DNA from 4 places in the Streptomyces sp. 5K101 genome. Region 3 is predicted to be linked to each of the others. Evidence: riboswitches for the same ligand, from Rfam matches in the RefSeq annotation. Region 3 holds a riboswitch; each other region holds the start of a gene.
What was found. A riboswitch is a leader RNA that binds a small molecule or an ion and turns the genes downstream of it on or off. The one in region 3 is predicted to bind cobalamin.

Region 1: linked by a shared signal. The riboswitch ahead of ACLB9X_RS04535 (energy-coupling factor ABC transporter permease) and the one ahead of ACLB9X_RS32245 (hypothetical protein) in region 3 are both predicted to bind cobalamin.
Region 2: linked by a shared signal. The riboswitch ahead of ACLB9X_RS16280 (ribonucleoside-diphosphate reductase subunit alpha) and the one ahead of ACLB9X_RS32245 (hypothetical protein) in region 3 are both predicted to bind cobalamin.
Region 4: linked by a shared signal. The riboswitch ahead of ACLB9X_RS00290 (cobalamin biosynthesis protein) and the one ahead of ACLB9X_RS32245 (hypothetical protein) in region 3 are both predicted to bind cobalamin.

The regions. Positions count from the first base shown of each region.
Region 1 is NZ_JBKFFO010000002.1:326,076-333,677, forward strand. It holds gene ACLB9X_RS04500 (SRPBCC family protein) at 1-157, opposite strand, end outside; gene ACLB9X_RS04505 (hypothetical protein) at 267-536, shown strand; gene ACLB9X_RS04510 (sortase-dependent protein) at 701-1,069, shown strand; gene ACLB9X_RS04515 (RNA polymerase sigma factor) at 1,134-1,769, shown strand; gene dhaK (dihydroxyacetone kinase subunit DhaK) at 2,313-3,305, shown strand; gene dhaL (dihydroxyacetone kinase subunit DhaL) at 3,357-3,971, shown strand; gene ACLB9X_RS04530 (PTS-dependent dihydroxyacetone kinase phosphotransferase subunit DhaM) at 3,968-4,381, shown strand; cobalamin riboswitch at 4,476-4,673, shown strand; gene ACLB9X_RS04535 (energy-coupling factor ABC transporter permease) at 4,702-5,391, shown strand; gene ACLB9X_RS04540 (energy-coupling factor ABC transporter substrate-binding protein) at 5,388-5,786, shown strand; gene cbiQ (cobalt ECF transporter T component CbiQ) at 5,793-6,542, shown strand; gene ACLB9X_RS04550 (energy-coupling factor ABC transporter ATP-binding protein) at 6,539-7,264, shown strand; partial or broken gene ACLB9X_RS04555 (helix-turn-helix domain-containing protein) at 7,400-7,602, opposite strand, start outside.
Region 2 is NZ_JBKFFO010000007.1:217,242-224,843, reverse strand. It holds gene ACLB9X_RS16290 (D-Ala-D-Ala carboxypeptidase family metallohydrolase) at 38-775, shown strand; gene ACLB9X_RS16285 (ribonucleotide-diphosphate reductase subunit beta) at 852-1,865, opposite strand; gene ACLB9X_RS16280 (ribonucleoside-diphosphate reductase subunit alpha) at 1,865-4,228, opposite strand; cobalamin riboswitch at 4,369-4,502, opposite strand; partial or broken gene ACLB9X_RS16275 (GNAT family N-acetyltransferase) at 4,547-5,057, opposite strand; gene mctP (monocarboxylate uptake permease MctP) at 5,142-6,776, opposite strand; gene ACLB9X_RS16265 (DUF3311 domain-containing protein) at 6,773-7,054, opposite strand; gene ACLB9X_RS16260 (GntR family transcriptional regulator) at 7,324-7,602, opposite strand, start outside.
Region 3 is NZ_JBKFFO010000032.1:8,179-15,780, reverse strand. It holds gene ACLB9X_RS32255 (ISL3 family transposase) at 1-1,566, shown strand, start outside; gene ACLB9X_RS32250 (DUF4241 domain-containing protein) at 1,690-2,415, opposite strand; cobalamin riboswitch at 3,112-3,294, shown strand; gene ACLB9X_RS32245 (hypothetical protein) at 3,547-3,936, shown strand; gene ACLB9X_RS32240 (hypothetical protein) at 3,920-4,201, opposite strand; gene ACLB9X_RS32235 (hypothetical protein) at 4,302-4,535, opposite strand; gene ACLB9X_RS32230 (hypothetical protein) at 4,532-4,867, opposite strand; gene ACLB9X_RS32225 (GNAT family N-acetyltransferase) at 4,884-6,041, shown strand; gene ACLB9X_RS32220 (TauD/TfdA family dioxygenase) at 6,327-7,292, shown strand; gene ACLB9X_RS32215 (TauD/TfdA family dioxygenase) at 7,444-7,602, shown strand, end outside.
Region 4 is NZ_JBKFFO010000001.1:50,573-58,174, forward strand. It holds gene ACLB9X_RS00275 (class II aldolase/adducin family protein) at 24-695, opposite strand; gene ACLB9X_RS00280 (inorganic phosphate transporter) at 905-2,131, shown strand; gene ACLB9X_RS00285 (hypothetical protein) at 2,144-2,365, shown strand; cobalamin riboswitch at 2,521-2,655, shown strand; gene ACLB9X_RS00290 (cobalamin biosynthesis protein) at 2,747-3,697, shown strand; gene ACLB9X_RS00295 (cobyric acid synthase) at 3,694-5,202, shown strand; gene ACLB9X_RS00300 (putative cobaltochelatase) at 5,771-7,602, shown strand, end outside.

The sequences.
Region 1 (7,602 bases), on a different contig from region 3:
CAGCCGTGTCGACGTCGAGGTGCGCTCGGTCTCCGTTCTCCGGACGCGCCTGACGTATGCCTTTGACGAAGCGCGGATAGGTCTCCACGCGGTGCAGACGCTCCCAGGCAAAATCGAGCGGGACGTCTATGTCCACATGTTCTTCGAGAGTGCTCATGACTCGCCTCGCACGTGACTTCATGGTTCACGGGGTCCGATGTCCAGTGTGCTCCCTGCCCGAGATCAAGCGGTCGGACGGGGCGTGCGCGGCCGCCTATCGTGGAGGCATGGGAGAGATCGTCGTCGTGTACGAGCTCGACAAGGCGGCGGATACGCACGTACCGCGTGGCGATGAATGGCGCGTCCGCCGCGTGCACGCGGCGCCCACCGCCCCCGGGACACCCACCGCGACGGGACCGCGAACACTCTGCGGCAAGGACACCTTCGCCATGGAGACAACCGGCCGGAGGCTCGCCGAGCGCCCTGGGACGCAGTGGTTCCCCGAGGAGTACGCATCCGCGGTCTGCCCCGACTGCGATGCCGTGCTGGAGATCTGACCGGCGTGCCGGTTCCCTCGTGGCCACTGCGCCGCCGGCCGGGCGAGTCCGCTGCCGCCCCGCCGAAAAGAATGTACGGAGGGCGGCAACCCCCCGGCCACTCGCGCGTCGTGAGGGGTGAAGGGCGTGATCCCGCGCCCCCGGACCCAGTCGGGAGAACCACCGTGCAGAACCTGAAGCGCGCACTTGTCACCGCCGCCGCCACCAGCGCACTGGCCGCCGTCGCCGTGCCGGCGTGGGCGGCGACAGGACCGAGCGCGACACCGTCGACCGCGCCGAGCCCGGCTGTCACTGTCCCGCCGAAGGCCACACCCTCGGCCGCCCCCACCCCGACCGTCAGCGTCCCGCCGAAAGCCACACCCGCCCCGGTCACCAGCAGCGCCCCCGGCGCCGCGCAGCCCGCTGCCGAGCCCGAGCTCGCGCAGACGGGGGGTTCCGGCGCCACGAACGCCGCCATAGGGGCAGGCGCCGCCGGACTCGTCGCGCTCGGGGCCGGGACCCTGTTCGTCGTTCGGCGGCGCGCACATCGCTGACGTGTTCTCCCCGAAGAACCCTGTGCTGCTCCCCGCCCTGCCGTTCCGCCCCGCCGCGCCCGGAATCCCCCGGGTGCGGCCCGGCGGCGGGCGGGGCGTGCGCGCGGCACTGCGCGCCCTGCTGCTGCGCCGCGACCGCTCGGCCCCGCCCGCCGACCACCCGCTCGCACGCCGCCCGTCGCCCGTGGCCCCGTACGGCACCATGGCCCCGCAACCTCCCACCGTCACCGACCTCTACCACGCGCACCGCCTCGGCATGGTGCGCCTTGCCGTGCTCCTCGTCGACGACCTCGCCACCGCCGAGGACGTCGTCCAGGACGCCTTCACCGCCCTCTACCGCCGGCACGGCGATCACATCGCCGAGGTTGACAACGCCCTGGGCTACCTGCGCACCGCTGTCGTCAACACCTCCCGCTCGGTGCTGCGCCGCCGCAGAACCGCCCGCGCCTGGACGCCACCCGCCCCGGCCGACATCCCCTCCGCCGAGGAGCACGTCGTGCTGGACGAGGCGCACCGCGAGGTGCTCGCGGCGCTGAGCCGGCTCACCCCGCGCCGCCGCCAGGTCCTGGTCCTGCGGTACTGGGCCGACCTCAGCGAGGCCGAGATCGCCCAGACCCTGGGGATCAGCCGGGGGGCGGTCAAGTCGAACGCCAGCCGAGCCCTGGACGCGCTGGAACGGATCCTGGAGGGACGGATATGACCCACGACGCGGAACGCGAACGTCCCGTGGAACGCCGGCTCCGGCGAGCACTGGAAGCCCGGGCGGAGTCGGTCACCGTGAGAGATCTGCGTCCGGCCGCGCCGCCGCGCGCCACCCGGAGGTGGCTGGGGTCCACGGCGTCCCGGGCCGGCCTCGTCGCCCTGGCCGGCCTCGCGACCGCGGCCCTGGCCTGCGCCGCCTACCTGACGCTGGGCCCCGAAGTGGCCGACCCTCGCCCCGTCCCACCGGCCGTCCCACCCGGAATCACTTCCCCGACGCCCCTGCCGACCCCGAGCGCGGTCCCGAGCCCGGCGCGGAGCACGACGCCGAGCTCCCGGCCGAGCATCAGCATGCCCGCGAACGGGTGAGCAGAGCGGCGTCGCCTCGCCCGATCGATCGGCGGACGAGCACGTCGGAGGATCCCGTCAACGCGTCGTTTCCCGATCCTGCGTGTCTCCTCGGCGCGTCTCTTCGATACTGGCTGTGGCGGCCATCAGCGGCGGCAGCAGGATCGAAGCGCAGGAACTCCCCCAGGAGGAACCGTTGAAAATGCTCATCAACGTCCCGGAGACCGTCGTCGCGGATGCGCTGCGCGGGATGGCCGCCGCGCATCCCGACCTCAATGTCGACGTGGACAACCGGGTGATCGTCCGGCGGGACGCACCGGTCGCCGGCAAGGTCGCGCTCGTCTCCGGGGGCGGGTCGGGACACGAGCCGCTGCACGGCGGGTTCGTCGGGCCGGGGATGCTGGACGGGGCCTGTCCGGGTGAGGTGTTCACCAGTCCGGTGCCGGACCAGATGGTGCGGGCCGCCGCCGCTGTCGAGAGCGGGGAGGGGGTGCTGTTCGTCGTCAAGAACTACACCGGCGACGTGCTCAACTTCCAGATGGCCGCGGAGCTGGCCGAGGACGAGGGCGTGCGGCTCGCCACCGTGCTGGTCGACGACGACGTCGCCGTGACGGACAGCCTGTACACGGCGGGCCGCCGCGGCACGGGTGCGACCCTGTTCGTGGAGAAGATCGCGGGCGCCGCGGCCGAGGAGGGCGCCCCGCTGGAGCGGGTCGAGTCCGTCGCCCGCCGGGTGAACGCGTCCTCCCGCAGTTTCGGCGTCGCGCTCAGCGCCTGCAGCACCCCCGCCAAGGGCGGTCCCACCTTCGATCTGCCGCCCGGCGAGCTGGAGTTGGGCGTCGGCATCCACGGCGAGCCGGGCCGGGAGCGGCGGGCGATGATGACCGCGCGGGAGATCGCGGACTTCGCCGTGGGAGCGGTCTTCGACGACCTGCGCCCGACCGGCCCGGTCATCGCCCTCGTCAACGGGATGGGCGGCACTCCCCTGCTGGAGCTGTACGGGTTCAACGCCGAGGTGCAGCGGGTACTCGCCGAGCGTGACGTGGCCGTCGCCCGCACGCTCGTCGGCAACTACGTGACCTCGCTCGACATGGCCGGCTGCTCGGTGACGCTGTGCCAGGTGGACGAGGAGATGCTGCGGTTGTGGGACGCGCCGGTGCAGACGCCCGCCCTGCGGTGGGGACGCTGAGCCCCGCCCGCCCTGCTCCCCCTCCCGATCGATCCGACCCGAGGAGTCCTCGTGCTCGACGCCGCATTCTTCCGCCGCTGGCTGGCGGCCGCCGCCGCGGCCGTGAACCGTGAGGCCGACCGTCTGACCGAGCTGGACGCCGCGATCGGCGACGCCGATCACGGCAGCAATCTCCAGCGCGGGTTCGCGGCGGTCGTCGCGGCCCTGGACAAGGAGCCGCCGGCCGCGCCTGGAGCCGTACTGGTGCTGGCGGGACGGCAGTTGATCTCGACGGTCGGCGGGGCCTCCGGACCGCTGTACGGGACACTGCTGCGGCGGGCCGGCAAGTCCCTCGGCGACGACGCCGAGGTGAGCGCGGGGCAGCTGGCCGAGGCGCTGCGGGCGGGCGTGGCGGCCGTGGCGCAGCTGGGCGGGGCGAAGGCGGGCGACAAGACGATGCTGGACGCCCTGGAGCCCGCGGTGGCGGCGCTCGGCAACAGCACGGACTCGTTCGCCGCGGCCCGCGAGGCGGCCGAGCAGGGGGCGCTGGCGACGGTGCCGTTGCAGGCGCGCAAGGGCCGGGCCAGCTATCTGGGTGAACGCAGCATCGGGCACCAGGACCCGGGGGCGACGTCGTCGGCGCTGCTCGTGGCCGCGCTCGCCGAGACGGCGGAGGCGGCCGGATGAGCGAGGCGGGCAAGCGGGTCGGGATCGTGCTGGTGTCGCACAGCGCGGACGTGGCGCGCTCGGTCGCCGCGCTCGCAGGCGGGCTCGCGGGCGGTGGGGAGCTCGCGCCGGTCGCCGCGGCGGGCGGCACGCCGGACGGCGGCCTCGGCACCAGTTCCGAGCTCATCGCGGCCGCGGCGGCGGAGGTGGACCGCGGCGCGGGCGTGGCCGTGCTGGTCGACCTGGGCAGCGCCGTGCTCACCGTGAAGGCCCTCCTCGCCGAGGGCGGCGAACTCCCCCGCGGCACCCGGCTCGTGGACGCCCCGTTCCTGGAGGGCGCGGTGGCCGCGGTGGTGACCGCCTCCGCCGGGGCCGACCTGGACGCGGTGGAGGCGGCGGCCTCGGAGGCGTACGGGTACCGCAAGGAGTGACGGGTGGGGCGCGTGCGGCCGGGTGTGGCGAACGGCTCACCCGGCCGCGGGCCGGTGCACCCGTGCGCGGCTTGTGATGTCGCTGGTCGGCGCACTACTGTCACGGAGCCTTGGTGTTCGGGAAACCGGTGCGGTACCGGTGCGGCCCTCGCCACTGTGATCGGGAAGTCCGGCTCCACCCCCGCAGGGGAAGTCACTGGGCCACCGCGGGAGACCGCGGTACCTGGGAAGGCGGAGTCACGGGCGGCATGACCCGTCAGCCAGGAGACCGGCCAGGGCGCGTTGTCCATCCACGAGGTGCTGGAGAGGGTCTCCCGACCATGCATATAGCCGAGGGGTATCTGCCCCCGTTGCACGCCGCCGCCTGGAGCGTCGCGGCCGCCCCGTTCGTCGTCCACGGTGTCCGCGCCCTGACCCGCGAGGTCAAGGACCACCCCGAGTCCACCCTGCTGCTCGGCGCCTCCGGTGCCTTCACGTTCGTGCTGTCCGCCCTGAAGATCCCGTCGGTGACGGGCAGCTGCTCGCACCCGACCGGCACCGGGCTGGGCGCGATTCTGTTCCGGCCGCCGGTCATGGCGGTGCTCGGCACGATCACCCTGCTGTTCCAGGCCCTGTTGCTGGCGCACGGCGGCCTCACCACGCTCGGCGCCAACGTGTTCTCCATGGCGGTCGTCGGTCCATGGGCCGGGTACGGGGTCTACCGGCTGCTGCGGCGGTCGGGCGTCCCGCTGATGGTCGCCGTGTTCTTCGGCGCGTTCGTCGCCGACCTGTCGACGTACTGCGTCACCAGCGTGCAGCTCGCGCTGGCCTTCCCCGACCCGAGCAGCGGAGTCGCGGGGGCGCTCGCCAAGTTCGGCGGCATCTTCGCGTTCACCCAGATCCCGCTCGCGGTGAGCGAGGGGCTGCTCACCGTGCTGGTGATGCGGCTGCTGAGCCAGTCCAGCAAGGGCGACCTGGCTCGTCTCGGCGTCCTGGTCCCGGGAGCGAAGAAGGAGGCCGTGGCCCGATGAGCCGTCACGCGAGGATCAACACGCTGCTGTTGCTGGCCGTCGCGGCGCTGGCCGTCCTGCCGCTCGTGCTGGGGCTCGGCGACCACAAGGAGGAGCCGTTCACCGGTGCCGACGGCGAGGCGGAGACGGCGATCACGGAACTGGAGCCGGACTACGAGCCGTGGTTCTCCCCGCTGTACGAGCCGCCGTCGGGCGAGATCGAGTCGGCTCTGTTCTCACTGCAGGCCGCGCTCGGCGCGGGGGTGCTGGCGTACTACTTCGGCCTGCGCAGAGGACGCAGGCAGGGTGAGGAGCGGGCGGCGGCGCGGTCCGGCGCCCGCCAGGAAGAGGGTGCCGACCAAGCGCCCGGAGCCGCGTCCGACGGCGGGGACGCCCCGGCCGCGAAGCTGCCGTAGCCGCCGATGCTGCCGATCGACGCGGCGGCGCACAGCAGTCGCTGGCGCCGCCGCCATCCCTGTGAGAAGGCCGTGCTCGGGCTGGGTCTGACGGTGACAGCCGTGTGCCTGCCGCCCTGGCCCGGCGCCGTTCTCGTGGCGGCCGCCTCCCTCGCCGTCCTGCTGGGCCCGGCCGGGGTCGGGCCCCGGCAGCTGTGGCGGGCCTTCCGCATCCCCCTCGGGTTCTGTGTCACCGGAGCGCTGCCGCTGCTGTTCGCCGTGGGCGGCGCCGCCGGGCCGGTGACGTTCGCGCCGGACGGTCCCGAACACGCCGCGGCGTTGCTGCTGCGGACCTCGGCGGCGTCGCTCGGTGTGCTGCTGTTCGCGTTCACCACGCCGGTGTCGGACGTCCTGCCCCGGCTGGTGCGGGCGGGCGTGCCCCCGGCGGTGGTGGACGTGGCGCTGGTGATGTACCGGATCAGTTTCCTGCTGCTGGACGCGCTGAGCCGGGTCCGTCAGGCGCAGGCGGCCCGTCTCGGCCACACGAGCCGGGCGGCGGCGTGGCGTTCGCTGGCGGGGCTGGGGGCGACCGCGTTCGTCCGTGCCTTCGACCGGGCCGGCCGGCTGCAGGCGGGGCTCGCCGGACGCGGTTACGACGGCACGCTGCGGGTCCTCGTGCCGCGTACGTCCGTTTCCCGCCCGTTCCTCGCCGCCGTGGCCGCGCTGCTGGCCGGCATCGTGCTGCTCACCGTCCTGCTGGAAAGGTTCGTCCTGTGATCGTTGAGCTCATCGACGCCGGATTCGCGTACGAGGACGGACCCGCCGTGCTGAGCGGGGTCGGCCTCGCGCTCCCGGAGGGCCGCTCCACAGCCCTGCTCGGGCGCAACGGCAGCGGAAAGACCACCCTGCTGCGGCTGTTGAGCGGCGGACTGCGCCCGGTGACGGGCCATGTCCGGCTGGACGGCGAGCCGGTGACGTACGACCGGGCCGGGCTGACCCGGCTGCGGACGAGCGTGCAGCTGGTGGTGCAGGACCCGGACGACCAGTTGTTCGCCGCGTCGGTCGAACAGGACGTGTCGTTCGGCCCGATGAACCTTGGGCTGCCGGAGGAGCAGGTACGCGCCCGGGTCGACGAGGCGCTGGCGGCGATGGACATCGTGGCCCTGCGGGACCGGCCGACGCATCTCCTGTCGTACGGGCAGCGCAAACGGGCGGCTATCGCGGGCGCGGTGGCGATGCGGCCGCGCGTGCTCATCCTGGACGAGCCGACGGCGGGGCTCGATCCGCACGGGCAGGAGCGGCTGCTGGAGGTGCTGGGCACGCTGGCCGCGAACGGTACGACGGTGGTCATGGCGACGCATGACGTGGACCTCGCCCTGCGCTGGGCGGACGACGCGGTCGTGCTCACGCCGACGGGCCTGCGCACGGGCCCGGTCGCTCAACTGCTCGCGGACCAGGGCCTGCTGGAGGCGCCGTGCCCCACGGCCGCCAGGCCGTAGGGGGAGCTTGAGGACACCGCGCGAAGCGCGGTACGGGGCCCGCGGCGAAGCCCCGAAGCCCGCGCCCGCCAGGGCGCAGGGCCACGGGGGTCCGGGGCCTGTCCCGGTTTTGGGAAGGGGCGGGGGAGGGGAACGTGAGGACCACTGCCTTGCATACAGGAGTTCTTCGGCGAGGATGGCCTGAAGCGCTCGACCTTGCCGTTGTGCCGGGGCATGTAGGGCTTGGTCCGCTGGTGTCGGGAGGCCCACGAGATCAGGGAGCGCGCGAAGGCCGCGGCGCGGTAGTTCGCGCCGTTGTCGGTGACCACACGCACGACCCGGTGGATGCCGTGGGCTGC
Region 2 (7,602 bases), on a different contig from region 3:
TGGACCGCTCTCACGGCTCTCATCGCAGGGAGACTTCATGCTGAGACGTACGGCACGGATTCTGCTGTCCATTGTCATGCTCATGGTTGCTGGGCTCACGGGGGTCGTCGCCACCGCCGGCACCGCGCAGGCCGACGACTGCTACACCTGGTCGCGCACCCTCTCGCAGGGGGCGTCCGGCGCGGACGTCACCCAGCTCCAGATCAGGGTGGCGGGCTACCCGGGCTACGGCGGCGTCCTCGCCATCGACGGCGCCTACGGCCCGGCGACCACCGCCGCCGTCAAGCGCTTCCAGGCCGCCTACGGCCTCGCCGCCGACGGAGTGGCCGGACCCGCGACGTACAGCAAGATCTACGCGCTGCAGGACAGCGACTGCACGCCTGCCCACTTCAGCTACGCCGAACTCAACGACTGCAACTCCACCTGGTCCGGCGGCGCGGTCAGCGCCGCGACCGCCAAGTCCAACGCCCTGCGCACCATGTGGAAGCTGGAGGCCATGCGACACGCCCTCGGCGACCAGCCCATCACCGTGACCAGCGGCTTCCGGTCGTACGCCTGCAACGAGGCGGTCGGCGGCGCGTCCAGCAGCCGGCACCTCTACGGCGACGCGGCCGACCTGGGCGCGGGCCCGCACTCGCTGTGCAAGCTGGCCCAGCAGGCCCGCTACCACGGCTTCAACGGCATCCTCGGTCCCGGCTACCCGGGCCACAACGACCACACGCACGTCGACCACCGCAGCAGCCGCTACTGGTCGGCTCCCAGCTGCGGCATCTGACCACGGAAGCGGCCCGCACCTCCCCCGTGCGAGGTGCGGGCCGCGGCCTGTTCCGCCGTGGAACAGAGACCCCGGATCAGAAGTCGTCGTCGAAGGCGACCGAGCCCTCCACGGCGACCTGGTACGCCGACGGGCGGCGCTCGAAGAAGTTCGTCAGCTCCTGCACGCCCTGCAACTCCATGAAGGAGAACGGGTTCTGGGAGCCGAACACCGGGGCGAAGCCCAGCCGCGTCAGGCGCTGGTCGGCGACGCACTGCAGGTACTCGCGCATCGACTCGGTGTTCATGCCCGGCAGCCCGTCGCCGCACAGGTCACGGCCGAACTGGAGCTCCGCCTCGACGGCCTCCCGGAGCATGTCCGTGACCTGCTGCCGCAGCTCGTCGTCGAACAGCTCCGGCTCCTCCTTGCGGACCGTGTCCACGACCTCGAAGGCGAAGTTCATGTGCATCGTCTCGTCGCGGAACACCCAGTTGGTGCCCGTCGCCAGTCCGTGCAGCAGGCCGCGGGAGCGGAACCAGTAGACGTAGGCGAAGGCGCCGTAGAAGAACAGGCCCTCGATGCAGGCCGCGAAGCAGATGAGGTTCAGCAGGAAGCGGCGGCGGTCGGCGGCCGTTTCCAGCTTCTCGATCTTCTCGACCGAGTCCATCCACGTGAAGCAGAACTGGGCCTTGTCGCGGATCGAGGGGATGTTCTCGACCGCCGCGAAGGCCGCCGCCCGCTCCTCCGGGTCGGGCAGGTACGTGTCGAGCAGCGTCAGATAGAACTGGACGTGCACGGCCTCCTCGAAGAGCTGACGGCTCAGGTACAGCCGCGCCTCGGGGGAGTTGATGTGCTTGTAGAGCGTCAGCACCAGATTGTTGGCCACGATCGAGTCGCCCGTCGCGAAGAACGCGACCAGCCGGCCGATCATGTGCTGCTCGCCCGGCGTCAGCTTGGCGAGGTCGGCGACGTCGGAGTGGAGGTCGACCTCCTCCACCGTCCAGGTGTTCTTGATGGCGTCGCGGTAGCGCTCGTAGAAGTCCGGGTAGCGCATCGGGCGCAGGGTGAGCTCGAAGCCCGGGTCGAGCAGGTTCTTCTCGGTGGAGCGCATTACTGGCAGGCCTCGCAGGACTCGGGGTTCTCAAGGGAGCAGGCGACGGCGTCGGGATCGGCGGCCGCCTGGACGGGGATGGTCGCCTGGGCGGCGCGGGCGATGCGGGTCGCCGGGCGCGAGCGCAGGTAGTACGTCGTCTTCAGGCCCTGCTTCCAGGCGTACGCGTACATCGACGACAGCTTGCCGATGGTCGGCGTCTCCAGGAACAGGTTCAGCGACTGCGACTGGTCGAGGAACGGCGTACGGGCCGCCGCCATGTCGATCAGGCCGCGCTGCGGGATCTCCCACGCCGTGCGGTACAGCTCGCGCACCTCGGCCGGGATCCAGGTGAAGCCCTGCACCGAGCCGCTGGACTCGCGCAGCGCCTCGCGGGTCTGCGCGTCCCACACGCCGAGCTTCTTCAGGTCGTCCACCAGGTAGGAGTTGACCTGGAGGAACTCGCCCGACAGCGTCTCGCGCTTGAAGAGGTTGGAGACCTGCGGCTCGATGCACTCGTAGACGCCGGCGATCGAGGCGATCGTCGCCGTCGGCGCGATGGCGAGGAGCAGCGAGTTGCGCATGCCGACGGCGGCGATCCGCTCGCGCAGGGCGGCCCAGCGCTCGGGCCAGTTCAGCGCCACGGCGGTGCCGTAGTGGTCCGGGTGCAGCACACCGCGAGCGGTCCGGGTCTTGTCCCAGGCGGGCAGCGGGCCGTTGCGCTCGGCGAGGTCGCAGGACGCCTCGTACGCGGCGAGCATGATGCGCTCGGCGATGCGGGTGGACAGCGCCCGCGCCTCGGGCGAGTCGAAGGGCAGCCGCAGCTTGAAGAAGACGTCCTGGAGGCCCATCGCGCCCAGGCCCACGGGCCGCCACTTGGCGTTGGAGCGGCCGGACTGCTCGGTCGGGTAGAAGTTGATGTCGACGACCCGGTCGAGGAAGGTGACCGCGGTACGGACGGTGGCGTCCAGCCGCTCCCAGGCGATCGCTCCGCCGTCGGCTCCCTGCTCGACGAAGGCCCCCAGGTTCACCGAGCCGAGGTTGCACACGGCCGTCTCGCCGTCGTCGGTGACCTCCAGGATCTCGGTGCACAGGTTGGAGGAGTGGACCGTGTGGCCGGGCTCGGCGGTCTGGTTCGCGGTGCGGTTGGCGGCGTCCTTGAAGGTCATCCAGCCGTTGCCGGTCTGCGCGAGCGTGCGCATCATGCGGCCGTACAGGTCGCGCGCCGGGATGGTCCTGCGGGCCAGGCCGGCGGCCTCGGCCCGGCGGTAGGCGGCGTCGAAGTCCTCGCCCCACAGGTCGACCAGCTCGGGCACGTCGGCCGGCGAGAACAGCGACCAGTCCGCGTCGGCCTCGACGCGCCGCATGAACTCGTCGGGGATCCAGTGCGCGAGGTTGAGGTTGTGCGTACGCCGGGCGTCCTCACCGGTGTTGTCGCGCAGCTCCAGGAACTCCTCGATGTCCGCGTGCCATGTCTCCAGGTAGATCGCGGCGGCGCCCTTGCGCCGGCCGCCCTGGTTCACGGCGGCGACCGAGGCGTCGAGCGTCTTCAGGAACGGGACGATGCCGTTCGAGTGCCCGTTGGTGCCGCGGATCAGCGAACCGCGGGCGCGGATGCGCGAGTACGAGAGCCCGATGCCGCCCGCGTGCTTGGACAGGCGCGCGACCTGGTGGTAGCGGTCGTAGATCGAGTCGAGCTCGTCGAGGGGCGAGTCCAGTAGGTAGCAGGACGACATCTGGGGGTGGCGGGTGCCGGAGTTGAAGAGCGTGGGGGAGGACGGGAGGTACTCGAGCCGGCTCATCAGGCCGAACAGGTCGGCGACCTCGTCCACCGAACGCAGGCCGTCGTTCCCGGCGAGGCCGCAGGCCACGCGCAGCATGAAGTGCTGCGGCGTCTCGACCACCTGACGGCTGATGGGGTGCCGCAGCAGGTACCGGCTGTAGAGCGTGCGCAGACCGAAATAGCCGAAGCGGTCGTCGGCGGCCGGATCGACGAGCGCGTCAAGCCGGGCCGCGTGCAGCGCCACGAACGCGGCCGTGCGGTCGGCGATCAGACCCTCGCGGTGCCCGACCGCGACGGAGGCGGAGAACGACAGCGCGCCCTGGCCGGCGGCCTCGTCCGCGATCGTGCGGCTCAGGAGCCGGGCGGCGAGCCGGGAGTAGGTTGGGTCCTCGGAGATCAGACCGGCGGCGGCGTCGGTGGCGAGGGAGCGCAGCTCGGCCGCGTCGGATCCGGCGTGCCGCCCGCGCAGCGCGGCGGCGGCGACCCGGCCGGGGTCGGCGTCGGGCAGATCGGCCGTCAGGTCGGTCAGGGTCCGCAGCAGTGCGGTCCCGGGGCCGTCGCTCTCCGTCTGTGAGGCCGGATCGGCTGGCGCGATGGTCATGTGGTGCTCTCCCTCGCTCGGCTCTGGGCCGTCAGCGGGGAAGGCGGGGCCATGCAGGGCAGGCCCGCGTAGGGGCAGCACGATGCCTGGCGTCCACCGGCCCAACCGCGAGGCCCGGACGTCTCGGCACCCGGATCGGTCGAGCCGGATGCACCGTCGGCAGGTGCTCGGACTTGTCGGGTACGGCACAGCGCACCGGATCACACCGTTGCGGGACAGTTCCGGATTCGCACCGGATTCCCCTGCGGCGACAGCCAGATGAGCATACATGTGGGGGCGGGGTGCTGCGCATGCCCCCACATGTTGTGTCTTGCGGGCTCAGAGCTCCAGGGCGTACGTCCACAGGGGAACGTTCTCGACCGGCGCCCAGTCCCGCGCGGAGGTGCGTACGAAGCCCAGCCGGACATATATCCGGTGTGCCGCGTGCATCATCGACTGCGTCGAGAGCACCACGCGCACGCACCCGGGCACCGCCCGGGCCCGGTCGATGCAGGTCCGCACCAGCGCCTCGCCCACCCCGCGCCCACGGGCCCCCTCGGCCACGGCCAGCGTCCGGAATTCGGCCTCGCCCGGACCCGCGAGGTCGGCGTAACGGGCCGCCGGCGGGAACGAGGGCCACCCCGCCGAGGACGGTGCCCCGCCCGTCCACGGCGACGTACACCTCCGTCACCTCCGTGTGCGCGGCGCGTCCCGCGACGTCCCGCAGCACGTCCAGATACGGGTCCGCCTCGCCGAAGTCGAGCATTCCGCCGCGCAGATACGCCTGTGCGGTCAGCTCGCCCAGCGCCCCGTACTCCTCGGGTTCGATCCGCCTGATGGTGATGTCCATGCCCGGCAGTGTGCACCAGGGCACGACGAAGGGCCGTCGCATTTCCCTCGAGGGGAATGCGACGGCCCTTGCGTACGCGATCCGTCAGTGTCCGCCGGGCGCACCCGCCGTGGCCGGCGGGAGTTCCACCGTGACGCCCGGGTCGCCCGCGTCCGCCGTGTAGTCGGACGGGCTCGTCTCGTCGACGCCGTCGGGGGCCTTGGCCGCCTTCAGGACGAAGGTGAGCACCACGGTGACGACGACGTTCAGCACGAACGCGGTGAGGCCGATGTAGCCGATCTCGCCGATGCCGGGGATCTCGGCCGACGAACCGCCGAAGTGCTTCTGCGTCGGGCTCGCCACGCCGTACGCGGCGACCGTGCCGTAGAGCATGCCGACCGCCCAGCCGGCGATGAGCGCCCAGCGGTGGAACCAGCGGGTGAACAGGCCGCCCACCAGGGCCGGGAACGTCTGCAGGATCCAGATGCCGCCCAGCAGCTGGAAGTTGATCGCCACGGTCTTGTCCATGGTGAGGACGAAGACCAGGGCGCCGACCTTCACCAGCAGCGAGACCAGCTTGGAGACCTTGGTCTCCTGCTCCGGGGTCGCGTCGGGCTTGAGGAAGTCCTTGTAGATGTTCCGGGTGAACAGGTTGGCCGCGGCGATGGACATGATGGCCGCGGGGACCAGCGCGCCGATGCCGATCGCGGCGAAGGCGACGCCCGCGAACCAGTCCGGGAACATGTTCTCGAACAGCTGCGGGATGGCCAGCTGACCGTTGGCGACCTTCACGCCCGCCGCGATGGCCATGAAGCCGAGCAGGGCCAGCATGCCCAGCATCAGCGAGTACAACGGCAGGATCGTGGTGTTGCGGCGGATCACCTCACGGCTGCGCGAGGACAGCGTCGCCGTGATGGAGTGCGGGTACATGAAGAGCGCGAGCGCCGAGCCCAGTGCCAGGGTGGCGTAGCCCCAGTGGCCCATCTCGCCGGGCACCAGGGCGCCGACGGGCTTGTCCGTGGCCGGGTTGATCTGCGAGAACTTCTCGCCTGCGGCGGAGAAGATCGCGTCGAAGCCGCCGAGCTTGATCGGGATGTAGATGATCGCCACCGCGATGACGAGGTAGATCAGCGTGTCCTTGACGAAGGCGATCAGCGCCGGCGCGCGCAGTCCGGAGGAGTACGTGTAGGCCGCGAGCACACCGAAGGCGATCAGCAGCGGCAGGTCCTTGATGAACCAGTTGGTGTTCTCGCCGCCGCCGACGCCCATGACGTCGAGCACGGCCTGGATGCCGACCAACTGGAGCGCGATGTACGGCATCGTGGCGAGAAGACCGGTGAACGCGACCGCCAGGGACAGACCCTTGGAGCCGAAGCGCCCGCGGACGAAGTCCGAGGTCGTCACGTACCCGTGCTTGTGCGACACGGACCACAGGCGGGGCAGGAAGGTGAAGATCAGCGGGTAGACGAGGATCGTGTACGGCACCGCGAAGAAGCCGGCCGCGCCCGCCGCGTAGATGGCCGCCGGGACGGCGACGAAGGTGTACGCGGTGTAGAGGTCGCCGCCGAGCAGGAACCAGGTCACCCACGTGCCGAAGGATCTGCCGCCGAGGCCCCACTCGTCGAGGGTGTTTTCGTTGTCGGCCTTCCGCCAGCGCGAGGCGAGGAAGCCCATGACCGTCACGGCCAGGAAGAAGAAGATGAAGACGCCGAGTGCGACGCCGTTCACGCCGTCCTTCATCGGGAGGCACCCCCCTTGCGGGCGCGCTGGTCACGCTGCCACAGCTTGTAGGCGATCATCGTCAGCGCCGTCGACACCAGGACCCAGAGCATCTGGTACCAGTAGAAGAACGGCATGCCGATGAACGTCGGCTCGACCTTCGCGTAGGAACCGACCCAGAGCATCGCCACGAAGGGGGCGAAGAGACAGAGGGCGATGATCACGCGCACCGGTGTGACGACCGGTTGTTTCGCTTCGGGCGCTTCAGGCGCGTCCGGTGCTTCGGGCACTGCTGACATGCGGCTTCGTCCCCTCACTGGTCACCTGTAATGCGCAGGAAATCTAGGCGAGCCGTTCGAGTCCCGTCACCCCCCGTCCGCATATCGGTACGGCAACGACTTCGCGCCACGACTACGCAAAACATGACATGGCGTCGCAACACGCTGCGACGCCATGCCGACCCCGGCCCGCGCCGCTCAGTCCTGCGGACGCTGCAGCCGCGCCACGCTGTGCTGTCCCGGGGGACAACCCCCGGACCCCCGGCCGGGGGCTGCCCGGCCCGCGCCGCTCAGTCCTGCGGACGCTGCAGCCGCGCAACGAACTTGTAGCGGTCACCGCGGTACACCGAGCGGACCCACTCCACCGGTTCGCCCTGGGCGTCCAGTGAGTGGCGCGAGAGCATCAGCATCGGCAGGCCGACGTCCGTGCCGAGCAGCCCCGCCTCGCGCGGGGTCGCGAGGGACGTCTCGATCGTCTCCTCGGCCTCGGCCAGATGGACGTCGTACACCTCCGCGAGCGCGGTGTAGAGCGAGGTGTACTTGACGAGCGAGCGCCGCAGCGCGGGGAA
Region 3 (7,602 bases):
ACGCTGGTGTTCGTAGGGATCGACGATGTGGAGATCGAGGCGGTTACGGCCGCGTTCGGCACCGTCGAGGTGGTGGCGAAAGGCCGGGCGGGCGGCGGTCTATGTCCGGACTGCGGCCGCTTCTCGGTCCGAGTCCACGACCGCTATCAGCGGAGCTTGAAGGATCTTCCTCTGGCTGGCCAGGGCTTTGTGATCCGGCTGACCGTCCGGCGCTTCATCTGCGGGTCGGCGGACTGCCCGCGCCGGACGTTCGCCGAGCCGTTCTCCCGGCTGACCGCCCCGTACGCGCGGTTCACCACGCGGCTCAACCGCGCCCTGGAGCGAGTCGGGCTCGCCCTGGCCGGGCGGGCCGGCGCTCGGCTGACGGCCCAGCTGGGTTTTGGTGCGGGAAGGATGACCTTGTTACGCAGGGTCATGGCATTGCCCGATCCGCAGTTCAGTACTCCGCGGGTGTTGGGCGTGGACGACTTCGCGATCCGCCGCGGCCAGACCTACTCCACCGTCTTGACCAGCGTCGAAGACCATCGCGTGGTTGATGTGCTCCCGACTCGTGAATCCGGGCCGCTGGCCGCCTGGCTGATCCGCCACCCCGGCGTGGAGATCATCTGCCGGGACCGGGCGGGTGCGTACGCCGAGGGCGCCCGGCATGGTGCGCCCGACGCTTTGCAGGTCGCCGACCGCTTCCACCTGTGGCAGGGCCTCGGCCGGGCTGTGGAGACCTGCGTCGCCTCCCACCGCGACTGCCTGCTCAACCCGTCGCCCAGCGGCATGCTGCCGTACGGCACCCGACCGGCTCCCGGTCGCCCGCAGGACGACTCGATGCCTGCCGGCCGGCGGGCCGAGCGCAAGCAGGCCGCACACGCCCTGGTCCACGAAATGCTCGCCCAGGGCCATTCACGCCGGGCGATCGCCCGGCACCTGGGCTGGGGCCTCAACACCGTGCTCCGGTACGCGGCTGCCGCACGCTGGCAGGACACCATCCGCGAGAACCGGACCCGGCCCAGCAGGCTGGACCCCTACAAGCCCTACCTGGAACGGCGATTCGCCGAGGGATGCACCAGCGTCACCCGACTGCACAGCGAGCTGGTCGCCGAGCAAGCTCCCGTCACCTACGGCATGGTCCGCGCCCACATCGCCACCCTGCGCACGGCTCCGGCCGACGCGCCGCCCCGGCCTCCGACGGTGCGCCAGGTGACCGGTTGGCTCACCCGTCACCCCACGGCCCTGGCCGAGGAGGACCGCGCCGCTCTGAAAGAAGTTCTGACCCGCTGCCCCGAACTAGACACAGCCGCCGGGCATGTCCGCGACTTCGGGAAGATCCTCACCGGCCGCCTCGGCGTCACGCTCCCGGCCTGGATCGACGCGGTCGATGCCAGCCAACTACCCGGCCTCACCGGCTTCGCACTCCACCTGCTCCGGGACATCGACGCCGTGACAGCGGGGCTCACCCTGGACTGGAACTCCGGCAGCATCGAGGGCGCCGTGAACCGCATCAAGAAGATCAAGAGGCAGCTCTATGGTCGAGCCGGATTCGAGCTACTCCGCAAAATAATCCTGCTGCAGTAGCGCCTCGCCGTGGTTATTGGGGGTATGACTTCCGATACCCTTCCTCAGGCTGTTTCTCCCAGTGAAAGCGGTCATCCACGTCCGGCCACGCGACTCGCAGGACAGGGAGAGGCGGCAGCGACGTCATGCTTTGGCGCCGGCCATGCCACTGGTGACGACGATCGCGGCCACGTCGCCGGTCTCGGTCCGCCCCAACCAGACGACGCCGCCTGACTGCGCCGTGAACGTAACCAGATCGGCTTGTTGTGACTCGTCGCTGATCCGCTCGCACCCGTCCGGCAGCTGTCCGCTGTCACGCGGCTCCCAACGGCCATCCGCACATGTGCGAAATGGCGCGGACAAAGTCGTCCACGCGCCGGCGTCGGCGAAGCAGCCGACATTATGGTCCGCGCCGAACCGGGGATGCTCGCTCGGCGGAAGCCGGTCGATGTCCTCGCCGACACCCAGGCCCATCTCCCACCCGACCACAGCAGCGTCACTGATACGCAACCGGGTCGCCGCGCACTCGACGCCATCGAAGTGCTCGCCGAAGAACTCGTACGGGCCCGCTGTCCACGCGATCTCCACTCGGTAGACGCCTGGGGGAATGCGCACCGCCAGCTCCCGCGGGGGCCTCGTCGGCAACCCACGCTCATATCTCCAGGTGTCGTCGTCGTCCCACGGCGCATCGACCACAAGACGGCCGCTGGGCACACGAATGGTCGTCACCTCCTCGACGCTCCTCACAACGACGGGTGTTGTCGGATCGTCATACACCGCCCCCAGGTGAGCACCGGGCGTGAAAGCCGTCTCCAAGTACCAGGTGGCCTCAGGCCCGGCTGCCAACCGCTCGTCCCCGACCCACTTCATGTCTCACCCCTCCTCGCCGCCCGGCCGGGCGGTCAACCGAAACGTACGTGGGCCCGCTGACATCGGCACTTCGTGCATCGTCACGATCCGTGATCGCTCCCCAAGATCTGTGCCAGAACCCGGAACTCAGGCTCTGGCTCAACTCTTGTGGTGGGCCATCAGGCGAACGGCTGGGCCATGGCCTTTGCGTCGGAGTCGTGGACGAGTTCAGCAAGCTGGATCAGGAAGCCGTACGTCGCCAGACGCCCCTGGCTGCGAACGAAGTATCACCGGCTGGAGCACTTGAAGATCTCCCGGCGGCGCACTTTTCGGAGGCTGCGCTCGTATGCGTTCGCCGCCTGCAGGACAGCCGCTTCCGCCTCCTCCGTGGTGCCATCGAATTCCGTAACGGTCCGCGCATCACGGTCTGTCTCCGCGACACCGGAGACAGGTACGGCCAGCACTATCCATCGGGGCATCCCGCGATCAGTTCCTTCCCCCTTGGCGTCCCTTGTCGCGACGCGCGCGGGGTCAGTGTGGCAGGCGAGCAGCGCCGAACGGGACCGTCACCGCAGAAACCGTCACCACAGAAGTTGAGCCAGAGCCGGAACTCATGAACAAAACCACCCTCATGGTCGCTCGCCACCACCCCGCTCTCTAGGAGCGGCAACTGCGGGGCTGAGACAGTCCTCACAAAGCCATGTGCGGGATGGGTGTCGCTGACAGAATGACCGACGTCCAACGCGATGGTGAGCGAGGAAGCCGGTGTGATTCCGGCACGGTCCCGCCACTGTGACCGGTGACCGAACGCCGACGTACGCCACGGCCCCACAGGGCCGGAAGGCCGGCGGAAGGGACGACCCGGGAGTCAGGAGACTCACACCATCGCCGTCTCCATTGGTCCGGGGCGGATTTCCCCGGAGAGAGCACGGTGATCTCGCCATGTCCGCTGTCACCCCCGCACTGGGCTCCCGCACGGAGGGCGCCCGCCCGTCGGCACCCTCAAGAGCCTTCCCCCTCCCAACCTCGGCCGACTGGCCCGCCTACACGCTTGCAGCTGTAGGCGCCACGGCGCTCTGGGCGGCGTGCCTCTGGGCGTCCGCTCACGTCCGGGCCGACGCGGCTCTCCATACCGCGGCCTTGTTCGGCCACATGGTCTCGCTCGTGGTCGGTTTCGGCGCTGTCTTGGTGATCGACTACTTCGGCCTGCTCTGGCTCACCGGAAAACACACACTCGGCGACGTACTGCGGCTGACGAACAGTCTGCACGCCCCCGTGTGGGTCGGCATGGCGGGCCTCGTACTTACCGGTCTCTTCCTGAACCCTGACCTGAGCTCCACCCTGACCCGCCTGAAAGTTGCCGCGGTGCTGGTGATCGCCCTCAACGGCATATGCGCGACGGCACTCCAGCGATACCTCACGCGCCTTGCCCAGGAAGTCCCCTCGCAACCGGTGCTGCTCCGTGGTGCCGCAGTGGCAGCAGTGTCGCAGGCCGGCTGGTGGCTCGCGGTCGTGGTCGGCTTCCTCAACAGCCGGGACTGAGACAAGCTGGACTGGATCGGCCCGTCCGACGCCTGAAAGCCTGGGGCTGTCCACGGACGCGCATCCGGTCCTCGTCTGTGAGCAGGCGGCCGATGGCGGCAGTCAGGTCTTGATGTTCGCTGCGGACGGCGTGGTGGAAGGCGGTCGCCAGTTCGACGAACCGGTGGAGGAAGGGGAGTCCGGCGGCCTCGATGTCTCTGACTTCGTCGGCGGCCCGGACGGGGTCGGCGAAGGAGACGGCGAGGGCGAGGCGGACCTGCATCATGGCGCGCTCGCCGGAGGATCAACGGCCTCTGGGCCCTTCTGCGTGACGGACGGCCATACAGCCCGCTACCGCCCGTCACGTTGGCCGCTTGACCACTCAACTAGGAATCGTCGCCCCACCTGCGGCAGTGCTCGTAGGCGAGAGCTGCGGCCGTGTCGGGGTCGAGGGCGTCGAACTCCTCTCCCCAGCGGGTGAAGTCGTCTTCGCTGGTGGCAAGCAGCTGAATCCGGTCGGCGACCGGGCCGGGCAGGACGGCGACGATGAGCAGCTCGGTGCAGTCGACGTCCAGGGTCAGGCCGATGACGGTGAACGTCTTGGTGGCTGCTGCGGTCATGCGATCAGCTCGAACGTCGCGCTCTCGATGGCTCGGGTTCGCAGGTCTCCCTCGAACGCCGCGGCGACGCAGGCGCCGTTGTCGCCGCCCCAGAGCGTTTCGGGACTCTCGCCACCCTCGCCCTCGGCACGGTGCGGGAAGTGCTCCAGAACGGCCCCTGCCGCGTTCTGCTTGGCCTCGTCGAGGGTTTCTTCCTCAGCGACGACCGCTGCGCTCGTGGAGCGCGTCTTCGACTTTCTTCGCGGTCCTGCCTGGCCCTGCTGGGGGTTATAGCCCAGAGTCCCTACCCTGGTCAGGGCGCAGGGACCCGGATTGACAGGCTGCTTCTGCACATGTGAGGTTCCTGAGATGACCGGGATCGATCTTGTACACAGCCTCTCCGAGATCAGCGAGAGCGAGCTGGCCCCACTAACGGAGGGCCGCTCCTTCTACGTCAGCGGGCCGTGGCTGCGGGCATACGAAACTCTGCGAGCGCCGGACATGGCATATGTCACGCACAGGGACGGCGTGGGGCGGCTCGATGGGCTTCTTCCCCTCTACCGGCAGCGGCCTGGCATCCTGGCGCCGTACGACGCCTTTGGTGCCTATCTGCGCGGCATTGGGGGCTTCGCCGAGAAAGACTGGTCGCCGAGCCTGGTCCTCGGGCAGAGCGCTGCCTACTGCAACGAGTTCCTGACCGTGGCGGGTACCGAACCGGAAGCCGAGTCCCAGATCATCGCGGATCTACTGCGGGCCGCCGAAGAGCAGCGCAAGCGATGGGGGCTGTCGGCCACGTCGGCTCTCTATCTGAATCGCGAGGGCGCTCGTCAGCTGGCCGCAGTGACCGGAACGCCGCGGCCGTTCATCTGCGACGTCGAATGTGAAATCGACATCGAGTGGGATTCCTGGGACGGATATATTCGATATCTGCACTCTCTCGGCAGGAAGCGGTCCGCCTCAGCCCGTCGCGAGACGGAAGAATTTCAGGCGGCTGGCTATACAGTCTCCGCAGCCCGACTCGGTGAGCTACTGGCAGAGTCAAATCGGCTTTTCACCAAGCTTCAGGAGAAATACGGCGACCGTACGAGCATGGCGGATCGAGCGCACTATCTGAAGATCCTGGCGACCGAGGCCGATAGCTACAGCCGACTCTTCGTGCTTCGCAGAGACGAGGAGATCCTGGGCATCTCGCTGGCGTTCCTTTGGGGCGACGCGGTGTATATGCGCCAGCTCGGGCTGGACTACGAGAGGCTGGCGGGGGCAGCGGAGTACTTCAACCTGACGATCTATGAACCGGTTCGCTTCGCTATTGACCACGGCTACCGACGGGTCCACCTCGGGCGCGCTTCGTACGACGCCAAGATGTTCCGGGGAGCCAAGGCCCGCCCATTGGTGGGCGCCTGCTGGTCGGCGACCGCCGAACCGCCGTCGGCCCAGAACTCCTTCGCCGCGTGGAACCAGCGGCGCGCCGAGGCTGCCGAGTCGGGTGACCGGCAGATGGTCATGGCGACCTTCGGGGCGCACTGACCTGTGTCACAGCGGAATCGATCGGCAAAGCTTCCTCACGGATTGGTAAAGTCTCCTCAAAGAGATGTCCCGTCAGCGAGCGGGGCATCCCTGTGACGGAGGGGATCACAGGCACGTAACGGGCAGAGCCCTTTGCCTTGATTGCCCCATAGGGCGCCGCACTCAAACCCCAGTATGCAACGAATTACTCAAGCGTCAGCGATTGAGTCGATTGCCCGAATTGGGCGACTGTTGACGGCTTCCTCGTCGAACGGTGTTCTCCATGATCGTGATAGCTTCATGATCATGGAGAACACCGAGATAGACGCCATTTCCCTCGAATCTGGATTCCCTTCGACTGTGCGCTATACGGCGGCCCGCGAAAACCCCGCCAAAGCCCTGGTCGGCCTGGACGAGGCGCAGCGCAATGCGGTGAAAACCCTCCTCGAAGAAACCGGCGCAGTACTCTTCCGCGGCTTCAATGTGCTGACCATCGATGAATTCGAAGAGGTTGCCGAAGCTCTCCTTGGCGAGCTGGCCGCCTACAAGGGCGGCGACGCCCCTCGCAAGGCCGAGCGAGGCCTCGTCTACAACGCTTCAGGGCCCGACAGGACGCGCGCTGTGCGGGCCCACAACGAGCTGTCCTACGCCCCCTGGCACCCCGGCACCCTGCTCTTCGGCTGCAGCGTTGTAGCAGCCGAGGGCGGCGCCACCACCGTCTTCGACGGCAGCCGCGTCTACTCGATGCTGCCGCCCGCAGTCCGCGACGACTTCACCGAGCGCGGCGTCACCTACATCCAGCACCTTCCGCACGCGGCTGGCGATCCGAGCGGTATCAAGTCGTGGCCCGAAACCTTCGAAACCGAGGACCGGGACCACGTCATCGAGCATTGCCAAGAGCAGTACACCTCGGCCAAGTGGACCCCGATCGGCCTGCTGACCACCAACCGCACCCCGGGCACACTCGAGGTGGGCGCCGACAAGCGGCGCGCCTGGTTCAACCAGGCCCACATCTGGCGCAAGGACCCCGCCACGGTGCCTGACGTCACCGACATGGACCGCTGGGAGAGCTGGATCGGATACGGCGCTACCTTCGGCGACGGCACCGAGATCCCCGAGGAGCACATGCGGCAGGTCGCCGAGGCCCTCGCTGCCTGCGAGGTGCCCGTGCAGTGGGAGGCCGGTGACGTGCTGTTGGTCGACAACCGAGCCGCCATGCACGGCCGTACGCCTTACAGCGGCGAGCGCCAGGTCTTCGTCGCCTTCGCCTGACGCCCGCCGCACCACCCGAAGCACCCCGCCGCAGGCCCGCCACTGCTGCCGGGCCGTGCAACCACCCTCACCGCCGAACACCGGACGCCCGGCACCCTGCCGCGCCGCAAGCACGCCGTGTGCCGCGCCTCCCGTACGAAAGAGCACAGCAATGCGCGTTCTTCCCGTTCTCGACCTCACCAGCGAGCAACAGCAGCGCCTCGCCGACCTCGTCGAGCAGGTCCTCACCAACTGCCCCGGCCAGACCGAGTTCCGCTATGTGAGCTACATCCGCGGCCACCTGACCGTCCGCTCGGAGCTCGGTTCAGTC
Region 4 (7,602 bases), on a different contig from region 3:
CGGGGGTGCCCGCGAAGATCCGGTCAGGCGTTCTGGGTGGGTTGGCCGTAGGTGTGGAGCTGGGTGGCTGCTGCCGTGAGTTCCTCTGGGGAGAGGAGGCGCGGGGTCAGCGACGGGAGGGAGGACGCCGTCAGCCAGACACGGCACATCCATTCCAGCTGGGCCGTGCGGTCGTAGGCCTGGGCCAGGCTCGCGCCGTACGCGACGGTGCCGTGGTTCTGGAGGAGGCAGGCCGTGCGGTCGCGCAGGGCCGTGAGCATGTTGCGGGCCAGTTCGGGGGTGCCGTACAGCGCGTAGGGCGCCACGCGGACCGGGCCGCCGAGCGCCGCCGTCATGTAGTGGACCGGCGGCAGCTCGGGCACCAGCGTGGAGACGGCGGTGGCGTGCACGGCGTGGGTGTGCACGAGGGCCCCGGCCGGGGTGCTGCGGTACACCTCCAGGTGCAGCGGCAGCTCGCTGGTGGGGGCGAGCGTGCCGATGACCTGGTGGCCGTCGAGGTCGACGGCCACGGTGTCGTCGGGCCCGAGCCGGTCGTAGGGAACCCCGCTCGGGGTGACGAGCACGAGGTCGCCGACCCGGACGGAGACGTTGCCGGACGTGCCGACCACGAGACCCTCCGCCGTGGTTCTGCGGGCCGTCGTGACGACGTCCTGCCAGGCCTGTTCGATCGTGTGCGTCTCCACGTGATCCGTCATGCGGAGATCCTGTCAGGCGCGCCCCTCTGGGCCGTGGGCGACGGAGGGTGTTCGAGTGGGTGCCCGGTGCTGTCAAAGGCCCCGAGAAGACCAAGCGGAATGATGCGTGCCTAGTCACGGACACCACAGAGCCCGTCTCTGTTCATCTTCCGTTCATCCAGGTTGCCTACGGTCGGCCAGTCAATGACGTCAAAAGATTGCCTGGGTAAATGGAACACATCACGCTGCTGCTCGCGATTGTGATCGTGACAGCTCTCGTGTTCGATTTCACGAACGGTTTCCACGACACCGCCAACGCGATGGCGACGACCATCTCGACCGGCGCCCTGAAGCCCAAGACCGCGGTGGCCATGTCCGCCGTTCTGAATCTCGTCGGTGCTTTCCTGTCCGTGGAGGTCGCGAAGACGATCTCCAGTGGCCTCGTCGACGAATCAGGCATCTCACCTGAAGTCATCTTCGCGGCGCTCGTCGGCGCCATCCTCTGGAACCTGCTGACCTGGCTCATCGGTCTGCCGTCCAGCTCCTCGCACGCCCTGATGGGCGGCCTCATCGGCGCCACCGTCGCGTCCGTCGGTTTCGACGCGGTCAACGGCGGCGTCGTCGTCACCAAGGTCCTGATCCCCGCGGTCGCCGCGCCGCTCGTGGCCGGTGTCGCCGCGTTCCTGGCCGCCCGGCTGACGTACAAGATCGGCCGGAACGCCGACGCGAAGGCCACCGCCAAGGGCTACCGCGCCGGCCAGATCGCCTCCGCCGGTCTTGTCTCGCTCGCGCACGGCACCAACGACGCGCAGAAGACGATGGGCATCATCACCCTGGCCCTGGTCGCCGGGAACGTCATCGCCCCCGGCTCCAACCCTCCCCTGTGGGTCATCGTCTCCGCCGGTGTGGCCATCGCCCTCGGCACCTACCTCGGCGGCTGGCGCATCATCCGCACCATGGGCAAGGGCCTGACCGACCTCCAGCCGCAGCAGGGCTTCGCCGCCCAGACCAGCGCGGCGAGCGTCATCCTCGCCTCCTCCAACCTCGGCTTCTCCCTGTCGACCACCCACTCGTGCTCCGGTGCGGTGATGGGCGCGGGTCTCGGCCGCAAGGGCGGCGTGGTCCGCTGGTCCACCGCGACCCGGATGTTCGTCGCCTGGGGTCTGACCCTCCCGGCCGCCGGTCTGGTCGCCGCGGGTTCGGAGTTCGTCACCAAGCAGGGTGACTGGGGCGTCCCGGCCGTCGCCGTCTTCCTCGTCGCGTCCTGCGCCGCGATCTGGTTCGTCTCCCGCCGTCAGGTCGTCGACCACACCAACGTCAACGACACCGAGGACGTGGAGCCCGCCGGCGTCGTCACCACCGCCGTCGCGGCCGTCACCCCGCCGCCCGCGGGCGAGCTCAAGACCACCATCCCGGCCCCGGCCGAGCCCGAGCCGGCCCGTCCGGCCACGGTGTAAGGAATCAACAGCATGAAGATCGACTGGGCAGCTCTCGGCTCCGTGTTCGGCGTGAGCCTCATCGCCACCGTCGCCCTGGTGGGCCTGTTCACCCTGGGCATCGTGGGCCTGACCAAGCACGAGGCGGCGGCCGCCGACGGCGGATCGGCCACCATGGCCCGCACCGGCGCCTACGCCTGCTTCGCCCTGTGCGCCGCGGCCGTGGCGTACGGCATCTACCTGATCGTCACCTGACTCCTTCGAGTCCTTCCGTCCGCCGACGACGGCGACCCGCCCGGAGCCGGGCCGGAGGCACCCCGCGTGCCTGCGGCCCGGCTCCGGCGTGCGTGGGGTGTGGGCCTTCGCACACTGTCCCGCCGCAGGTCAAGGGTGAGTTGACGGGCGTTCGCGGGGCGTGGTGGACTGCCGGGGCCATCTACGGCGGCAGAAGAGGAAGTCCGGTGCGAATCCGGCGCGGTCCCGCCACTGTCACCCGGGAGGATCACCCCGGGGAGCCAGGAACTCTCGCCGCCGGTCACGTCGAACCAGGGCGCGGACCCTGAGTGAGGACTCGTCGCATGCCCGGCTGCCGTTCAGCGCTGTCCGTCGGACCCCGCCTGCGGGATCACTGATCCCATGCGTGCCGACCGTGTATTCGTGTACGGCGCCACCGCGGGCCTGGTCGTCGACCGGCTCGTCGGCGACCCCCGCCGCGGGCACCCCGTCGCCGCCTTCGGGCGTGCCGCGGGCGCCGTCGAGCGGCTGCTGTGGCGCGACCACCGGGGCCTGGGCGCCCTGCACACCGCCGTCTGCGCCGGCGGCGCCGTCGCCGTGGGCGCGCTGGCGTCCCGTGCCGTGCGCCGCTCCCCCGCCGCGTCCGTCGCCCTGACCGCCGCCGCCACCTGGGCCGTGATCGGAGGCACCACGCTGGGCCGGGAGGCGCGCCTCGTCGGCGATGCGCTGGGCAGGGGGGACGTAGAAGCGGCCCGCACGCGGCTCCCCCACCTGTGCGGGCGCGACCCGCAGTCCCTGGACGAGCAGCAGATCGCCCGCGCCGTCGTCGAGTCGGTCGCCGAGAACACGTCGGACGCCGTCGTCGGCGCGCTGGTGTGGGGCGCTGTCGCGGGCGTTCCCGGACTGGTCGGCTTCCGAGCCGTGAACACGCTGGACGCGATGGTCGGCCACAAGTCGCCGCGCCACCGGCGCTACGGCTGGGCCTCGGCGCGCCTCGACGACGTGGCGGGCTGGCCCGGCGCACGGCTCACCGCGGCACTCGCCGCGGTCGCGGGCCCCGACCCGCGGGGCGCGGTCCGCGCCTGGCGGGCCGACGCGGCCAAGCACCCGAGCCCCAACGCGGGCCCGGTGGAGGCGTCGTTCGCCGGGGCGCTCGGCGTCCGGCTGGGCGGGACCCTGTCGTACGGGGGCCGCGTCGAGCACCGGCCGGTGCTCAACGGGGCCGGCCGGCCCGTGGAGTTCGGAGACATCGGGCGGGCCGTGCGGCTGTCGCGGCGGATCGGCGTGCTGACGCTCGCGACGTGCGCGGGGGCGCGACTGGCCTGGGGGGCCATGAGGGGGAGGCGTACATGAGCGGCGGCGGACTGCTGGTCGCGGGGACCACGTCGGACGCGGGCAAGAGCGTCGTCACCGCCGGGATCTGCCGGTGGCTGGTACGGCGCGGGGTGAAGGTCGCGCCCTTCAAGGGCCAGAACATGTCCCTGAACTCGTTCGTGACGCGCGAGGGCGCGGAGATCGGGCGGGCCCAGGCGATGCAGGCGCAGGCGGCCCGTGTGGAGCCGACCGCGTTGATGAACCCGGTGCTGCTCAAGCCCGGCGGCGACCGCTCCAGCCAGGTCGTCCTGATGGGCAGGCCCGTCGGCGAGATGAGCGCGAAGGGCTACCACGGGAACCGGCAGCGCGAGCTGTTCGAACCGGTCGTGGCGTGCCTGGAGGAACTGCGGGGCACGTATGACGCCGTGATCTGCGAGGGGGCGGGCAGTCCGGCCGAGATCAACCTGCGGCGCACGGACATCGTGAACTTGGGCATCGCACGGGCCGCGCGGCTGCCCGTCGTCGTGGTCGGGGACATCGACCGGGGCGGGGTGTTCGCGCAGTTCTTCGGGACGACGGCCCTGCTCGCGCCCGAGGACCAGGCACTGGTCGCCGGCTACCTGGTCAACAAGTTCCGGGGTGACGTGACGCTGCTGGAGCCCGGCCTCGACATGCTGCGCGGGCTCACCGGGCGGCGGACGTTCGGGGTCCTGCCGTACGCGCACGGGCTCGGGATCGACGAGGAGGACGGCCTGAGGGTGTCCCTGCGCGGCGCGGTCCGCGAGTCGGTCGTCGCTCCGCCGGTCGGCGAGGACGTGCTGCGGGTCGCGGTGTGCGCGGTGCCGCTGATGTCGAACTTCACCGACGTCGACGCGCTGGCCGCCGAACCGGGCGTCGTCGTCCGGTTCGTGGACCGGCCCGAGGAACTGTCCGACGCCGACCTGGTGGTCGTCCCCGGCACGCGCGGCACGGTGAAGGCGCTGGCGTGGCTGCGGGAACGCGGCCTGGCGCAGGCCCTGGTCCGGCGTGCCGCGGAAGGCAGGCCGGTGCTCGGCATCTGCGGCGGCTTCCAGGCGCTGGGCGAACGCATCGAGGACGACGTCGAGTCCAGGGCCGGCGAGGTCGAAGGGCTCGGGCTGCTGCCGGTGCGGGTGCGGTTCGCGCGGGAGAAGACCCTCGCGCGGCCCGTCGGCGAGGCGCTCGGCGAGCGGGTGGAGGGGTACGAGATCCACCACGGCGTCGCCGAGGTCCTCGGTGGTGAGGCGTTCCTGGACGGCTGCCGGGTTGGGTCCGTGTGGGGCACGCACTGGCACGGGTCGCTGGAGAGCGACGGCTTCCGCCGGGCGTTCCTGCGGGAGGTCGCCGCGCAGGCGGGCCGCCGGTTCGTGCCGGCGCCGGACACGAGCTTCGGGGCGCTGCGCGAGGAGCAGTTGGACCGGCTCGGGGATCTGATCGAGGAGCACGCGGACACGGATGCGCTGCTGCGGCTGATCGAACAGGGCGCGCCGGTGGGGCTGCCGTTCGTGCCGCCGGGTGCGCCGTGAGCGCGGGTGGCGCCTGCGGCGCGCCTCTCCCCCACCCCGCCCTTTCCCCAACCGGGGCTCCGCCCAGGCCCCGGCTACGAGGGCTCCGCCCTCGGACTCGGCCCCTGCGGCACGGCGTCCGTGGGGCGGACCTCTGCCCCGGGCCGGGGCACACTCCCCGCACCCCGTTGCCGGGGCTCCGCTCCCGGCGCGGCGGCCGTGGAAGTGACCTCCGTCCCGGGCCAGGGCACAGCCCTCGGACCCGTTATGGGGGCTCCGCCCTCGGACCCGCCCCCTGCGGCACGGCGGCCCGTGGGACGGACCTCCGTCCCGGGCTGGGGCACAGCCCCCGCACCCCGATGCCGGGGCTCCGCCCCGGGACCGCACCTGCGCGGCCCGGCCGCCGTGGGGCAGACCTCCGTCCCGGACCGGGGCACACTCCGCGCACCCCGTTGCGGGGGCTCGGTTCCCGCAACCGCCGGGCGTGGGTGGCAGGCACGGTGGGTGCGGCTTGCGGGCCCCGACGTTTTCCGCGGACAGGCGACTTGCGCCGGCGTTCGCGTACATCCAGTAGAGGAGCGATCGACGCATGAGCACCCCCTATCCGTTCACCGCGGTCGTCGGGATGGACGATCTACGGCTGGCCCTCCTGCTCAACGCGGTCAGTCCTGCGGTCGGCGGCGTGCTCGTGCGTGGTGAGAAGGGGACCGCCAAGTCCACCGCCGTGCGGGCGCTCGCGTCGCTCATGCCGGATGTCGACGTCGTCGCCGGATGCCGGTTCTCCTGTGCGCCGGCCGCACCGGACCCGGCCTGCCCGGACGGTCCGCACGAGGGCGGTGACCCGGCGGCGCGGCCGATGCGGCTGGTCGAGCTGCCCGTCGGCGCCTCCGAGGACCGGCTCGTCGGCGCGCTCGACATCGAACGCGCCCTCGCCGAGGGCGTGAAGGCCTTCGAGCCGGGCCTGCTCGCGGACGCGCACCGCGGGATCCTGTACGTCGACGAGGTCAACCTGCTGCACGACCACCTGATCGACCTGCTGCTGGACGCCGCCGCCATGGGCGCCTCGTACGTCGAGCGCGAAGGCGTCTCCGTACGGCATGCCGCTCGATTCCTTCTCGTCGGGACCATGAACCCCGAGGAGGGCGAGTTGAGGCCCCAGCTTCTCGACCGGTTCGGGCTGACCGTCGAGGTCGCCGCCTCCCGGGACCCCGACCAGCGGGTGGAGGTCGTACGGCGCAGGCTGGCGTACGACGACGACCCGGCCGGGTTCGCGGCCCGCTGGGCGGACGAGGAGGCGGCGCTGCGGGAGCGGATCGTGGCGGCCCGGAACCTGCTGCCGCGCGTGGTCCTCGGCGACGCGGTGCTGCGTCAGATCGCGGCCACCTGCGCGGCGTTCGAGGTGGACGGCATGCGCGCGGACATCGTGATGGCGCGTACGGCGACGGCGCTGGCGGCCTGGGCGGGACGCGAGGAGGTCGCCACCGACGACGTGCGCCAGGCCGCGCTGCTCGCGCTGCCGCACCGCAGGCGGCGCAATCCCTTCGACGCGCCGGGCCTCGACGAGGACCGGCTCGACGAGACCCTGGAGCAGTTCGGCGACGACGAGACCGACCCCGATCCCGACCCGGACCCCGGTCCGGACGGCGGCGGCCCCGGCGGAGGCGGTCCCGACGGCGGCGGGGTGCCGCCGCAGGGCCACGGCCCTGACACGTCGTCCGAGCCCGCCGGGACGGAGACACAGCCGGCACCGGCCCCCGGTGCCGGGCAGGGTGAGCAGCAGCCGGTGCGGGCCTCGGAGCCGTTCCGCACGAAGGTGCTCAGCGTGCCCGGTCTGGGCGAGGGCGCGGCGGGCCGCAGGTCCCGGGCGCGTACCGAGCACGGGCGGACGACTGGATCCCGCCGGCCCCGGGGCACGCTCACGAAGCTCCACCTGGCCGCCACCGTGCAGGCCGCGGCCCCGCACCAGCGCGCTCGCGGGCGCAGCGGTCCCGGCCTGGTGGTCCGCCGGGACGATCTGCGGCAGGCGAACCGCGAGGGCCGCGAGGGCAACCTCGTGCTGTTCGCGGTGGACGCGTCGGGCTCGATGGCGGCGCGGCAGCGGATGAGCGCGGTCAAGGGCGCGGTCCTGTCGCTGCTGCTGGACGCCTACCAGCGGCGCGACAAGGTCGGCCTGGTCACGTTCCGCGGCAAGGACGCCGAGCTGGTGCTGCCGCCGACGTCGTCGGTCGACGCGGCCGCCGCCCGGCTGGAGCAGCTGCCGACGGGCGGCCGTACGCCCCTGGCCGCGGGCCTGCTGAAGGCGCACGAGGTGCTGCGCGTCGAGCGCCTGCGCGACCCGTCGCGCCGCCCGCTGCTGGTCGTGGTGACGGACGGCCGCGCCACGGCACGGGGTGCGGGGGACGCGTTCGCGCTCGCCCTGCG